One region of the Gottschalkia purinilytica genome, then DNA from elsewhere that is predicted to be linked to it. Evidence: riboswitches for the same ligand, from Rfam matches in the RefSeq annotation. Region 1 holds a riboswitch; each other region holds the start of a gene.

Region 1 (4,349 bases):
TATTTAAGACCTACAGGAGCACAAGCATCTTTTTTGGTATTAGTTGAAAATATAGGACCAACTCCTATATAGTCAGCACCTCTTAATACTGCATTATGTGCTTCTTCTATACAGTGTGTAGACAGACCTATAATCATGTCATTACCAACTAGCTCTCTTACTTTTTCAATAGGCATATCTTCTTGTCCTATATGAACACCGTCAGCACCTACTGAAATAGCAATATCTATATTGTCATTTACTATAAACATAACATCAGCTTCTTTAGTAAGTTTCCTTATTTCTTTACATTCTTTATATTTATATAAAGCTTTTTTATCTTTTTCTCGATATTGAATTATTTTGACTCCTGCATCAATTAACTCCTTAACAACTTCTATGTTATTTCTCCCCTTAGAATGTTCCTCAGAAGTAATACAATATAGTTCTTTATTAAAAAAGTCTTTAACCTTATCTCTCATATAGACACTTCCTTAAAAATTTTTTATAATATAGTCAAGGACTATATTTGCTTGTTTCGCTGCAACTATATTTACTCTTGGAGAAATAGGAGGAGTAATATCAGATACTTCAGATACTAAGTCTCCAACAATAAAAAAGTTATCTTTTATGACATGTGTTTTTATATCATCACTTTTTCCCCAACCAGCAAGTCCAGATGCAGAAGCTAAAAGCTTATTAGAATTCATAAACTTTTCAGATATCATTTTTTTACAGCTAGCTTTGTCAAAGGCTTCTACAATAATATTACAGTTGGAAAATATTTTTTCTATGTTGTCAGATGTTAGAATTGTATCTAACACTGTTAAGTTTATATCTGGATTTATTAGATATAGATTTTCTTTAAGAGCATGAACTTTTAACATTCCTAATTGATGATAAAAATAAAATTGTCTATTTAAATTTGATGATTCTACAATATCAAAGTCTACAATTACAAAATTTTTAAATCCACTTCTAACTAGATTAAAATCACAATTAGATCCGAGACCACCAGCTCCAGCTATACCTATAGTAACAGATTGTATTTTATTGAAATTTTTCTTCCCCAATTGAGTTATTAAAGTTTTCTCTAATTCATTCATATTTTTCACCAGCCATAGTTGTTTAGATTATATCCCAGTTTTTAAGTATTGGTTGATAACCTAATGTTTTTATATCTTCCATCATTTTTTCTACGTTTCTAGTGTCGCATATATTAAATTGATTGGTTTGATTCTGTTTATTGGTGTGACCTCCAACAGAGGTGTTAGAATCTGTAGACATTTTTGTAACACCTAATGGAAGTATATTATTCCTAAAGTTTTCGCTTTCACGTGTAGAAATAGTAACTCCACATCTAGGTAAAAAAAGTCTTAAAGCAACTATAAACTGTACTATATTTTTATCACTAACTATGTGATAAGGAGAAAAATCTCCAACATGTGGTCTTATTCTAGGTGTAGATATACTTACTTCTACATGAGGATATTTATTTTGAAGATAGTTAGCATGAAGTCCAGTAAAAAATGCTTCTTTTCTCCAATAATCTAATCCTAAAAGAGCACCTATATTTACAGAGTTTATATAAGATTTACACGCTCTTTCAGGAGCATCTAATCTATATCTATAGTCTTTTTTAGGACCTTTCAAATGAACTTTATCATAAATGTACTCATTATATGTTTCTTGATATATAGTTAATGAATCTACACCTGATTTTATTAGTTTTGAATATTCATCTTCATTTAAAGGAAATATTTCAATACTAATAGAGTTGAAATATTTCTTTAAGATATTGACACAACTATTAATATACTCTACAGAAGATATATCTTTTGCATCTCCAGTAAGTATTAATATATGCTTTATACCTTTAGAAGAAATGTATTTTGCTTCAGCTTCTACTTCTTCCAAAGACATTTGTTTTCTTTTAATATCATTTTTAGTATTAAATCCACAATATAGGCATTGATTTGTGCAGTAGTTAGCTAGATACATTGGTGTATATAAAAGTATTGTTTTACCAAAATGTTGGATAGTTAGACTATTAGCCTTAAGAGCTATAGGTTCAAGAAAATTTTCTGCTTTTGGAGAAAGCAGCATTAAAAAGTCTATTTCGTTTAATATATCTTTTTGAAGTATTAATTCTATATCTTTATCAGATATATTATTATAAAAACTATCTATGTCAAAATCTTTATATCTAGAGTAAATATCGTAGAAACTCATTATCATACCTTCTTTTTGATGTTAAATTATAAGTTTATTTGTTTAGAAAGCCTGTGAGTGGAGAAGAGGCATTTGCAGTATAACTCTTATTTCCAAGACCAGCTAAGTAAGCTTTTCTTCCTGCCTCAACTGCTTTACCAAATGCTTCTGCCATTAAAATAGGATTCTTAGATGTAGCAATAGCTGTATTTAAAAGACAAGCTGAAGCACCCATTTCCATAGCTTCACATGCATCAGATGGTTTACCAATGCCAGCATCAACTATTATTGGTAAAGGAATTTCTTCAATTAAAATTTTTATCAGTTCTCTTGTCTTAATACCTCTATTTGATCCTATAGGTGATCCAAGAGGCATAACAGCAGATGCTCCTGCATTTACAAGAGATCGAGCTACCATTAAGTCTGGACTTACATATGGAAGTACAATAAATCCTTCGGAAGCAAGTATTTCAGTAGCCTTAATAGTTTCATAACCATCTGGAAGAAGATATTTATTATCAGATATAATCTCAATCTTGATCCAATTTCCACATCCTGATGCTTTAGCAAGTCTAGCTATCCTAATAGCTTCATCTGCATTTCTTGCACCAGATGTATTTGGAAGTAATTTGGTATCTTTCGGTATATAGTTTAAAATATTATTTTCTTTAGAACTTAGATCAATTCTTCTAAGAGCAACTGTAACAACTTCACACTTGGACTTTTCTAGTATTTTGGGTATCAAAGAATCAGATGAATACTTTCCTGTACCTATGAACAATCTACTTTTAAGTTCTGTATCTCCAATTATTAGCTCATCATTCATACGTTAACCTCCTCCTACAAAGCTTAAGACTTCTAAATTATCATTTTCTTTTAATATGGTATCTTGCCATTCTTCTCTTTCTAAAATAGTGTAATTGTATTCTATAACAACATTATTTGGATTTAAGTTATTAGAAGTTAATAAGTCTAAAATGCTTATATCATCCTTTACAGACTTATTTTTTCCATTTATCTTTATATGCATTTGGTCACCTCCTTTAATCCAATAAAAAAAGCCTACCTAAAATAGGTAAGCTTTTTATTTCAATAAAAATACAATTAAAAAATAATTAAATATTTTTATACGAAAATTATGTATAAGCTTCCCTACGATGGTACTAACCACATCAGGTTCAAAGAGTCAGGTTTGAAACCTTCTCAGCCAAATGGCTCCCCTAGCTTTCTTTTTATTAAATTAACTCAATTATAATGTAATATAAAAAATTTGTAAAGGTAAATAGAATTTTAGTATGAAAACATAAATGATTATTATAATAATATTATAGAAATTTTAAAGTGAGTTGATTAATTTGAATTTAATAAAAGAATGGGAAAATAGATTAAATAGAGTTACAAAGGAAATAGAAGAGTACAAAAATATCCTAGAGAACGAAAATTTGACACATGAAATGAAAATTTTTTGTTATGAAAAAATTGAAAAAAACACAAAATATAAATTATTAATAGAAGAAACTTTGAAAAAATTAAAGACTTAATTGAATGCCAAGATATATTAAATTTGTTTATATAAGCTATTAACAAAGGGATAAATTTAACATATAATGATTATGTAAATAAAAACAAATTATAAAATATTGGTATTATAATTACGCATGAAAAAGTTATACAGTATAAGTGCTACTGTTATAGTAAAGAGGGGGATCATATGGGATTTTTTATTATATCCTTTTTTATAATACTAAATATAGGTGTAATATATGATTATAAAAGAGATAGGAAGCTGTATAGCATTGCAGGACAATTATATATTGTCAGTTTATTAGTTTTAAATACATTTATCTTTCCAAATATAAATAGTTTTTTAAATGATCTAATTATGGGAGGAATGTTTGTAAGCGTACTTATTATCATATATTTACAAATAAAGGATAGGTTTAAATTAATTTAGTTATTTAGATTTAGTTATTTATAAGTTCTGATTTCTTTAAGAAATCAGGACTTTTTTAATGTAAATTATTATATATAGTTATAAGGGTGTAAAGTTGGAGGAGCTTATATGAAAAAAGTTTTAATTATAAATAGCAGTTTCAGAAAGAAAAATACATATAAAGTTTTAAAAAGTATTGAAGATATCTTCAAAGGTAAAGATATAG
Region 2 (4,349 bases), 150 kb from region 1:
GGAATTGCTATGGCAGCAGGAAGTGATGCAGCAAAGGCGGTCTCTCAACTAGTACTCTTAGATTCAAACTTTGCGGCACTACCTGAGGTTGTTGCTGAAGGTAGAAGAATGATAAATAATCTTGAGAGAGTAGCAGGTCTTTATCTTACAAAAACTATTTACTCCATATTATTATCATTTATATTCGGTATAATATTACTACCTTATCCGTTTATACCTATACAGTTAACATTGATAAGTTCTATAGTAATAGGAATTCCATCTTTTTTCCTTGCTCTTGCACCTAACAAAGAGCGTGTAAAGAAAGGATTTTTATATAGAGTCTTGTCAACTACAATACCAAAAGGGGTAGTAGTGACATTATTTACATTGATAATATTTTTAATAGCACATTCTAAACAGCTTCCAATAAGAGATATTAGGACATTGACTGTTATAGTAGCAGGTGGAATAGGTATAATGGTGTTAATTAAAATATCAAAACCTTTAAATTTCCTTAGAGTACTACTCATAATATCTATGGGAATTACTTTTGCACTTGCATTTATATTACCTCTTGGAAGAAGTATATTTGTGTTTTCAAAGATAGGTCTAGCATATTTAGGAATCGCTATACTCTTAGTGTTGATTTCATCGCCATTAATTAACTTTTTAATTAGAATGTTCAATAGTATGTTTTTAGGATTAAAAAAACACTCATAGATAGATAAACTCTATGGGTGTTTTTATATTTCACTATAAATTTATTTTGTACATAATATTTTGCTTATAACTTTAACAGTATTTTTCTTCTAAATTACTCTTTTCTAATATGTCTTTACTTGTTAATGCGGAGATACTGTCTATAATAGAAACTCTGAAAGTTCCTAGAGCATCTTTTTTATCCAATGAATCGTAGGCCATTTCTCCAGCTATTCCCATTGATAATATACCGGCTATAGAAGCCAAATAGTAGTCATTTGTAACACTAGAAAATGTTCCTATCAAAGAGGTTGACATACAGCCAGTACCAGTAATCTTAGAAAGCAAAGGATGTCCATTTTCTATAATAGTTGTTTTTCTGCCATTAGATATTATATCTTTAGCCCCAGTTATTGCTATCACACATTTTAAGTCTAAAGCAAGTGTTTTGGCTATATCTTCAGAGCCATTGACAGTATCATTACTATCAACACCTTTAATGTTACTTTCTAGTCCTGCTATTGCTTTTATTTCAGACATATTTCCGCGTATTATCGAAAACTTAACTTCATCTAATAGTTTGTTTACAGTATGAGTTCTAAGTTTAGTAGCTTTTACTCCAACAGGATCTAATATTACAGGGATGTTTAATGCATTAGCTTTTTTACCTGCAAGAATCATAGAATCTATAGTTCTTGAATTTAATGTTCCTATATTTATAACTAAAGCAGATGCTACCGATACCATTTCTTCAACTTCGTCAAAGTCGTCTGCCATAACAGGAGAGCCACCGATTGCTAAAACTATATTTGCACAATCATTAGCTGTGACATAATTCGTTATGTGATGTATTAAAGGATTTGTTCTTTTTACATTTTCTAATAAAAGAGATATTTGTGATTTCATTTCTAATATAATTACCTCCAGTATAATCTATAATCCAGCTTTTTTATATAATTCATAAAAATGATGAGTAGGACCAACTCCTTTACCTATGTCTAAAGAATTTTCAATAGCAATTGTAATGTATTTTTTAGCATTTTTTACTGACGTAGGTATATCAAATCCAAGAGCTAAGTTTGACGCTATAGCAGAAGATAAAGTACAGCCTGTCCCATGAGTATTTTTAGTTAATATTCTTGAAGAGGTGAAATAATAAAACTCTTTTCCATCGAATAATACGTCAGTAGCATCACTATCAAGATGACCACCTTTAACTAATACACTTTTACAACCTAAGTAATATATTTTTTTAGCAGCTTTCTTCATATCAGATATATTACTTACTTTATCACCTGTTATAGCTGTGGCCTCAGGTATATTAGGAGTAACCATAGTAGAAATAGGAATGAGTTCACTTATTAAAGTTTCTTTAGCTTCAGGACTTAAAAGATTGAATCCACTTTTGGATATCATGACTGGATCAATTACTATATTTTTTGCATTATAATCTTTTAACTTCTTTGCTATAGATTTTATAGTAGGTATTTTAGAAACCATACCAATTTTTACTGCATCAACTTCTATATCATCATATATAACTTCTATTTGCTGTTCGATCATATCCTCTGTTATGTCTTGTATACCGAATACCCCTTGTGTATTTTGAGCAGTTATTGCAGTTATGACACTCATACCAAATACTCCATGTGCAGAAAAAGTTTTTAAATCTGCTTGTATACCAGCACCACCTGAAGAATCAGACCCTGCTATAGTTAATACTTTTTTCATGTTAAAAACCTCCTAATTTAAAATATCAATATTCTATAAGTATTATATTTTAGCTAGTTAAATTGTTGTTCTGGTTACTTAAGATTCAATAGTTTAAAACAGTAATTTCAATATAAAAAATCAAATAGTATAACGATAAATTAATATTTATATATTAAAAATACTAATCTTTTTAAGTAATGAAAGAACTACATAAGCGATAATACTTCCTCCTAATGTGCTTATTGTAAAAGGGATAATAAAGAAAAGTGGAGATATATCTTGACCCATAATTATTTTAGCTACAGGATATGACACTAAAGCACCTATAACCCCTGTACCTATGACTTCACCTATTAGTGCAACTGTTATAGACTTAGTTCTTTTAAATAATAATGAAGCTAATAATGCACCTATCATACTACCTGGAAATGCTAAAAGAGAACCTGTTCCTAATACATTTCTCAATAAAGATATTATGAAAGCATTACTTACAGAATATATAGGAGACAGTAATATGGCTGAGAGTATGTTTATGACATGCTGTACTGGAAAGCATTTTGATGGACCAAGAGGAATGTATATTATATGAGATCCTAAAACTCCTAATGCTATTAATAACGCTGAAAATACCAAATTTTTTGTTTTCATAAATAAAAAAACCTCCTTTTAGGTAATTAGGTAAAAAAATAGAACACCTTATACCTGAAAGAAGGTAAGTTATTTGAATATAATAATTACAATATACGTCAAAAAAATGTATAATATAATTATAATATACAATTATAGACTCGTGGTAAATATTTCCTACGCTGGTATTATCCAGATCAGGTATAAGGGTCAAAGACTTAAAAACGGGTCTTTTTCTCAGCCAGCCTTATCTAGCTCCCCAAAGACATATTAAATTATAAAATACATTTAAATTTTAACATTTAAGTATGAATAAATCAATTATTAGCACTTAAATGTATACGATATAAAAATTTTATAGAGGGTATATTATGTATAGCTACTAGTAGTTAACAAAAGATATTAACAAAAAAGAGCAGATTATTGAGAAATTTGGACAAATATGGATTGCTACAATTGTATTTTACAGATATTGAAATCGACACAATATTATGATAAAATTTTAATCTGATGATTGTAGAAAAAGAAATATTAAATAGCAAGGGGAGAGCGCATCAATATGAAACAATATGGGGTTTTTGATATACTTGGACCTATAATGATAGGACCTTCAAGCTCACATACAGCTGGAGCTGCAAGATTAGGTAAAGTTGCTAGAAGTATAGCTGGAAAAGATTTTAAGTCAGTTAAGTTTTATCTACATGGATCATTTGCAAAAACATATAGAGGCCATGGAACGGATAGAGCACTAGTTGCTGGAATTCTTGGAATGGATCCGGAAGATGAAAGATTAAGAACTTCTTTAGATATAGCTAAGCAAGAAAGTATAGGCATTGAGTTCATTGAAAGTGATCTTGGAGAGTCGCAGCATCCTAACACTGTAAAAATGGTATTTGCTAAAAATGACGGTAGTGTAATAGATGTTACTGGATCATCAATTGGAGGAGGTAGTATAGTTATTACTAACATAGAAGGAAATGATGTTAGTTTAACTGGAAACTGTCCTACAATTATAGTTAAATATAGAGATAAAAAAGGAGTAGTTAGTAAAGTTACTAATGTACTTTCTGAAAATAATATAAATATTGGAATAATGAAAGTTGACAGAACACCTGAGGGTGAAGCTACTATGATTATAGAGGTAGATAATATAATTCCTGAAAATGTTCCAGGTGAGGTTTCTAAAATAGAAGAGGTTATATCGGCAAGAGCGATAAACCCTATTGGTTAGGAGGTTTGGATATGTTTAGATACGGACATGAATTACTAGCATTAACTGAAAAACATAATAAAAAGATATCAGAAATTGTACTTCAAAGAGAATGTAA
Region 3 (4,349 bases), on a different contig from region 1:
TCCTGCAATAGAAGCTAAAACATTATCATCTATATTTATATTCCCGTACTGGTTCGTTACTTTTGCTGACATCAATAATCCTCCTTTTGTTTGTGAAGTATACACATACTCTTCATATATAATATATTATATCTTAATAAAATATTTCCTCTCAAATTAAAATTTAATTTATAATATTTTAGTAACCATAATCTATATTTTACATTATAATGATAATATCTTCAACTTTATGATATTAGTGTCCTGTTTTTAGTATATTATTATCTTTATTATTGCAAAATTATTAATAGTTGTGTTACAATAAGTTGTAATGTAGATTTTTTGAGATTATAATTACTTACATTGAGGAGGTGTTTGACTTGGCAAAATACTGTGAAGTATGCGGTAAAGGTAAAGTTTCAGGCCATTTAGTGACTTTCTCTAACCGTAAAAGTAATAGAACTTGGTCTCCAAACGTACGTAAAATAAGAGCTATCGTTAACGGTTCTCCTAAGAAGATAAATGTATGTACAAGATGTATAAGATCAGGTAACGTTGAAAGAGCATTATAATCATGGCTTCCTAATAAACTGGAAGCCTATTTTTTTTACTTATGTTTTATTTCTAGATAACTTTTTTAATATTTTTCTCAAGGTCTTTGGTAATTTTAAAAAGTATACTTTCATACTTTAGACTCTCCTTTCATATTTCATTGAAATACCATATAATAAGTAACAAAATAAATATAACTAAACTAAATAACATCAAATCAGGTAAAAATAGCATTGCATATATAAAAGTAATAGCAATAGTTGACTTTGCTAGGATCTCAAATATTTTACTCATATTAAATTTCCCCTAACACATTCTATAAAAAGTCCATCCTAATGCAACTAATATTATTCCTAAACTAAGAATCCAAAATTTAACAGGAATTACTTGAATTATTATAATAGCTCCTATTATAGAGAATGTAATACCTAGAGTTTTTTTGAAATTATTTTTTAAAAATAGTCGTTTGATATCGAACTTTTTCAAGGTATTCACCTACTTCATTAGATATTATAGTATTATACTATTCTATGTCTAATAAAAAGTTACAAAAACATTAATAAAGCCAAAAGAAAAACAGCCTATTTAGGCTGTTATCATAATTTAATCTCTTGACTTTATAATTAGACATATTCCGTCTTCCATATCTATATATCCTTTTTCTTCTTTAATCTCATTACTAATTCCTAACGTTGTTCCTATCTTAAAATCTATATCTTTAGTTTCATACTTAAATCCTTTTATATTAACCTTTTTAGCATCATTTATTATAGGTATTACAGAAACAAATTTATATTTATTGTCATTTTGAATTTCCAAGTTATTTTTTATCATGAAGATTTCATTATGGGAGTCTATTATCCTTGCTTTAATATTTTTATTCAATAAATCGTATAATAGCATTATATTAGCTAAAGTGTGATCTAATCTTGTTCCTGTTACTCCTAATAAACTTATTTCCGTTGCACCTTTCTCAATCGCATAATCTATAGCTAATTCAGTATCTGTTTTATCTTTTTCACTTGGAAATTTATGAAAAACCACTTCTTTTTTCTTATAATAATTTAAAACTTTATCCCCAATAGAATCTAGATCTCCTACTATAATGTCTGGAAGTATGTTTTGCTTGTACAAATGTCTAGCTCCACCATCTGCACATATAAGCAAATCATGTTTTTCTAGTATATCTGATATACATATATCTTCTAGATTTCCATTTGAAACTATTAGTATTTTCAAAGTCTCACTCTTTTCTTTATTTAATGTTAGCTTGAAAGTAATCTTCTAAGAGGTCTCCAAATAAGAGTTAATATTAAAATTGACATAATAAGTTCAATTCCTAAATATGTTCCATTGTAGATTATAGAATATTTCCATACACCTAAATCTTTTGCATTTGCTTCAAAAAATATAACTCCTGATAATACATGGCAAATAAATCTTCCTAAAATACCTAAAAATACACCTACAATAATAACCACATATTCAAAGGCTGTATCTTTTTTATTTTTCGTAGCTATTATATTTTTAGCAATTCCAGCTAACCCTAAAAAAGAAAAAGCAACTAAATAGTCTAATATATATTGTATAGGATGTACTATATATGGATCAAATGACTGCACTAGTCCATAAACTAATCCTGTAAATATACCTCTTAAAACTCCCCATCTTAAAGCTATAAAAATAATTGGTATCATACTTCCAGCTGTTACTGATCCACCATTAGGTGCCTGATAAATTTTTACCATACTTAATATAGTTGCAAGTGCCACCATTACACCTGCTTCTACTAGAAATTTAATATTAGTTGATTTATTAGTTTCACTAGTTTTGATATTCATAAAAATACCTCCCTTAATAAATTTAATTTGGGAGGCTAATTGCATGAAAATATTACACTTCCCTCCGCTAGTACTAACTAGATCAGGTTATAGGGTCGAAATTTAAGTAATTTCCTCTCAGCAGATTAGCTCCCCTAGTGAATTTTTAATTTATATTAATTTGTAATAATTTTATATACTCTTAAACTTTTTAGTAGTATCTATAATATTATCTGTACCAAATATTGCTGAACCTGCTACAAAAACATTTGCTCCACAATCTATTACTTCTTTTATATTGTCTAACTTGATTCCACCATCAACTTGAATATCTATATCAAGCTTTTTAGAATCAATCCATTTTCTTAACTCTTTTATTTTTTCTTTCATTTGAGGAATAAATGATTGTCCTCCAAAACCAGGATTAACAGTCATTATTAATACCATATCTAAATCATCAATTACATGTTTTATAGTTTCTAATGGTGTAGATGGATTTAAAGCAACTGATGCTTTTATGCCATAGCTTTTTATTTGCTGTATTGTACGATGTAAATGTAGAGTTGATTCTTGATGTACAGTAATTATATCTGCTCCTGCATCTACAAATTCTTTTATATATCTCTCTGGTCTATCTATCATTAAATGTACATCAAAAGGTAAGTCCGTAACTCTTCTAATATTTTTTATAACAGGAGGTCCAAAAGTTATATTTGGAACAAACTGCCCATCCATTACATCTAAATGTACTAAATCTGCTCCACCTTTATCTATTTTTTGTATCTGTTCTTCTAAATTGCTAAAATCTGCTGATAAAATTGATGGTGCTATTTTTATCATTACTAATACCTCCTATTGTCCATGGTTTCTTTTAAAAAGAGTAAATAATTATTGTATCTAGATCTACTAATTTCTCCATTTTCTACTGATTCTTTTACCGCACATTGAGGTTCTTTGTCATGTTTACATCCTGTAAATTTACATAAATGACTTTTTTCATATATATCATTAAAATATATTTGCAAATTTTCTTCGTCTAAAAAATCAATATCTAAAGAGCTAAAGCCAGGAGTATCTAATACCCATCCGCCCATTTCTAACTCTATTAATTCAACGTGCCTTGTAGTATGCTTTCCTCTACTAGTTTTTTGACTGATTTCTCCAGTCTTTAATTGTAAGTTAGATTGTATATTATTGAGCAATGTAGATTTACCAACTCCTGAAGGTCCTGCAAATACACTTATCTTATCCTTAAGAGTCTCTCTTAGTTCATCTATACCTTTATTTTCTTTACAACTGGTTGTAATTACTTTATACCCAGCTTTTGTGTAATCCTCAATAAGATGCTTAACCTCTTCATTTACTAAGTCTATTTTATTAAAGCATATTACAACATCTAACCCTTGATAAGATGCTAGAAGTAGGAATCTATCTAATAACCATAAATTAGGATCTGGATTTTTAACTGCAAAAACAATTATAGCTTGATTTACATTTGAAACTGGTGGTCTGATAAGTTCAGTTTTTCTTTCAAATATTTTTTCCACATAGCCAGTTTTATCATTTTCATTAGCTCTTATTAAAACTCTATCACCTACTAAAGGTTTGGTTTTTTCTTTACGAAAAACTCCTCTCGCTCTACACTCATATAAATCATCTTTTACTTTTACGTAGTAAAATCCACCTATCCCCTTAATAATTGTTCCTTCTAGCATTATTAATCCTCCTAAAATTACTTATACATCAAATTTATGAGATTTTTTTAATTTTTATATTAATTCAGTTTAGTATACTATATATTTTAGTTTTCAGGTGTTACGCTAGGAGGATTTGTTCCTTGATTTCCTCCCGGATTTGTTCCTTGATTCCCTCCCGGGTTTGTTCCTTGATTTCCTCCTGGATTCGTTCCTTGATTTCCTCCTGGATTTCCTCCTGGATTTGTTCCTTGGTTTCCTCCTGAATTGTTATTTTGATTATTACCAGAATTAGAATTAGATC

Evidence for each region. Region 1 has a riboswitch for thiamine pyrophosphate ahead of thiS (sulfur carrier protein ThiS). Riboswitches for the same ligand answer to the same signal wherever they lie in the genome.
Region 2: it holds a riboswitch for thiamine pyrophosphate, as region 1 does, so the genes downstream of both, thiW (energy coupling factor transporter S component ThiW) here and thiS (sulfur carrier protein ThiS) in region 1, are expected to answer to the same signal.
Region 3: it holds a riboswitch for thiamine pyrophosphate, as region 1 does, so the genes downstream of both, thiT (energy-coupled thiamine transporter ThiT) here and thiS (sulfur carrier protein ThiS) in region 1, are expected to answer to the same signal.

What each region holds. Positions count from the first base shown of each region.
Region 1 is NZ_LGSS01000001.1:202,455-206,803, reverse strand. Features, by position in the region: gene thiE (thiamine phosphate synthase) at 1-461, opposite strand, end outside; gene thiF (sulfur carrier protein ThiS adenylyltransferase ThiF) at 474-1,085, opposite strand; gene thiH (2-iminoacetate synthase ThiH) at 1,108-2,211, opposite strand; gene CLPU_RS00990 (thiazole synthase) at 2,246-3,016, opposite strand; gene thiS (sulfur carrier protein ThiS) at 3,020-3,220, opposite strand; TPP riboswitch at 3,323-3,422, opposite strand; gene CLPU_RS00980 (hypothetical protein) at 3,546-3,731, shown strand; gene CLPU_RS00970 (flavodoxin family protein) at 4,253-4,349, shown strand, end outside.
Region 2 is NZ_LGSS01000001.1:356,281-360,629, reverse strand. Features, by position in the region: gene CLPU_RS01770 (cation-translocating P-type ATPase) at 1-702, shown strand, start outside; gene thiM (hydroxyethylthiazole kinase) at 775-1,587, opposite strand; gene thiD (bifunctional hydroxymethylpyrimidine kinase/phosphomethylpyrimidine kinase) at 1,615-2,412, opposite strand; gene thiW (energy coupling factor transporter S component ThiW) at 2,560-3,042, opposite strand; TPP riboswitch at 3,180-3,293, opposite strand; gene sdaAB (L-serine ammonia-lyase, iron-sulfur-dependent subunit beta) at 3,581-4,252, shown strand; gene sdaAA (L-serine ammonia-lyase, iron-sulfur-dependent, subunit alpha) at 4,264-4,349, shown strand, end outside.
Region 3 is NZ_LGSS01000005.1:55,715-60,063, reverse strand. Features, by position in the region: gene CLPU_RS06515 (Asp23/Gls24 family envelope stress response protein) at 1-72, opposite strand, end outside; gene rpmB (50S ribosomal protein L28) at 360-551, shown strand; gene CLPU_RS17190 (hypothetical protein) at 682-825, opposite strand; gene CLPU_RS06505 (hypothetical protein) at 838-1,017, opposite strand; gene CLPU_RS06500 (thiamine diphosphokinase) at 1,135-1,770, opposite strand; gene thiT (energy-coupled thiamine transporter ThiT) at 1,797-2,372, opposite strand; TPP riboswitch at 2,415-2,518, opposite strand; gene rpe (ribulose-phosphate 3-epimerase) at 2,544-3,191, opposite strand; gene rsgA (ribosome small subunit-dependent GTPase A) at 3,194-4,066, opposite strand; gene pknB (Stk1 family PASTA domain-containing Ser/Thr kinase) at 4,153-4,349, opposite strand, start outside.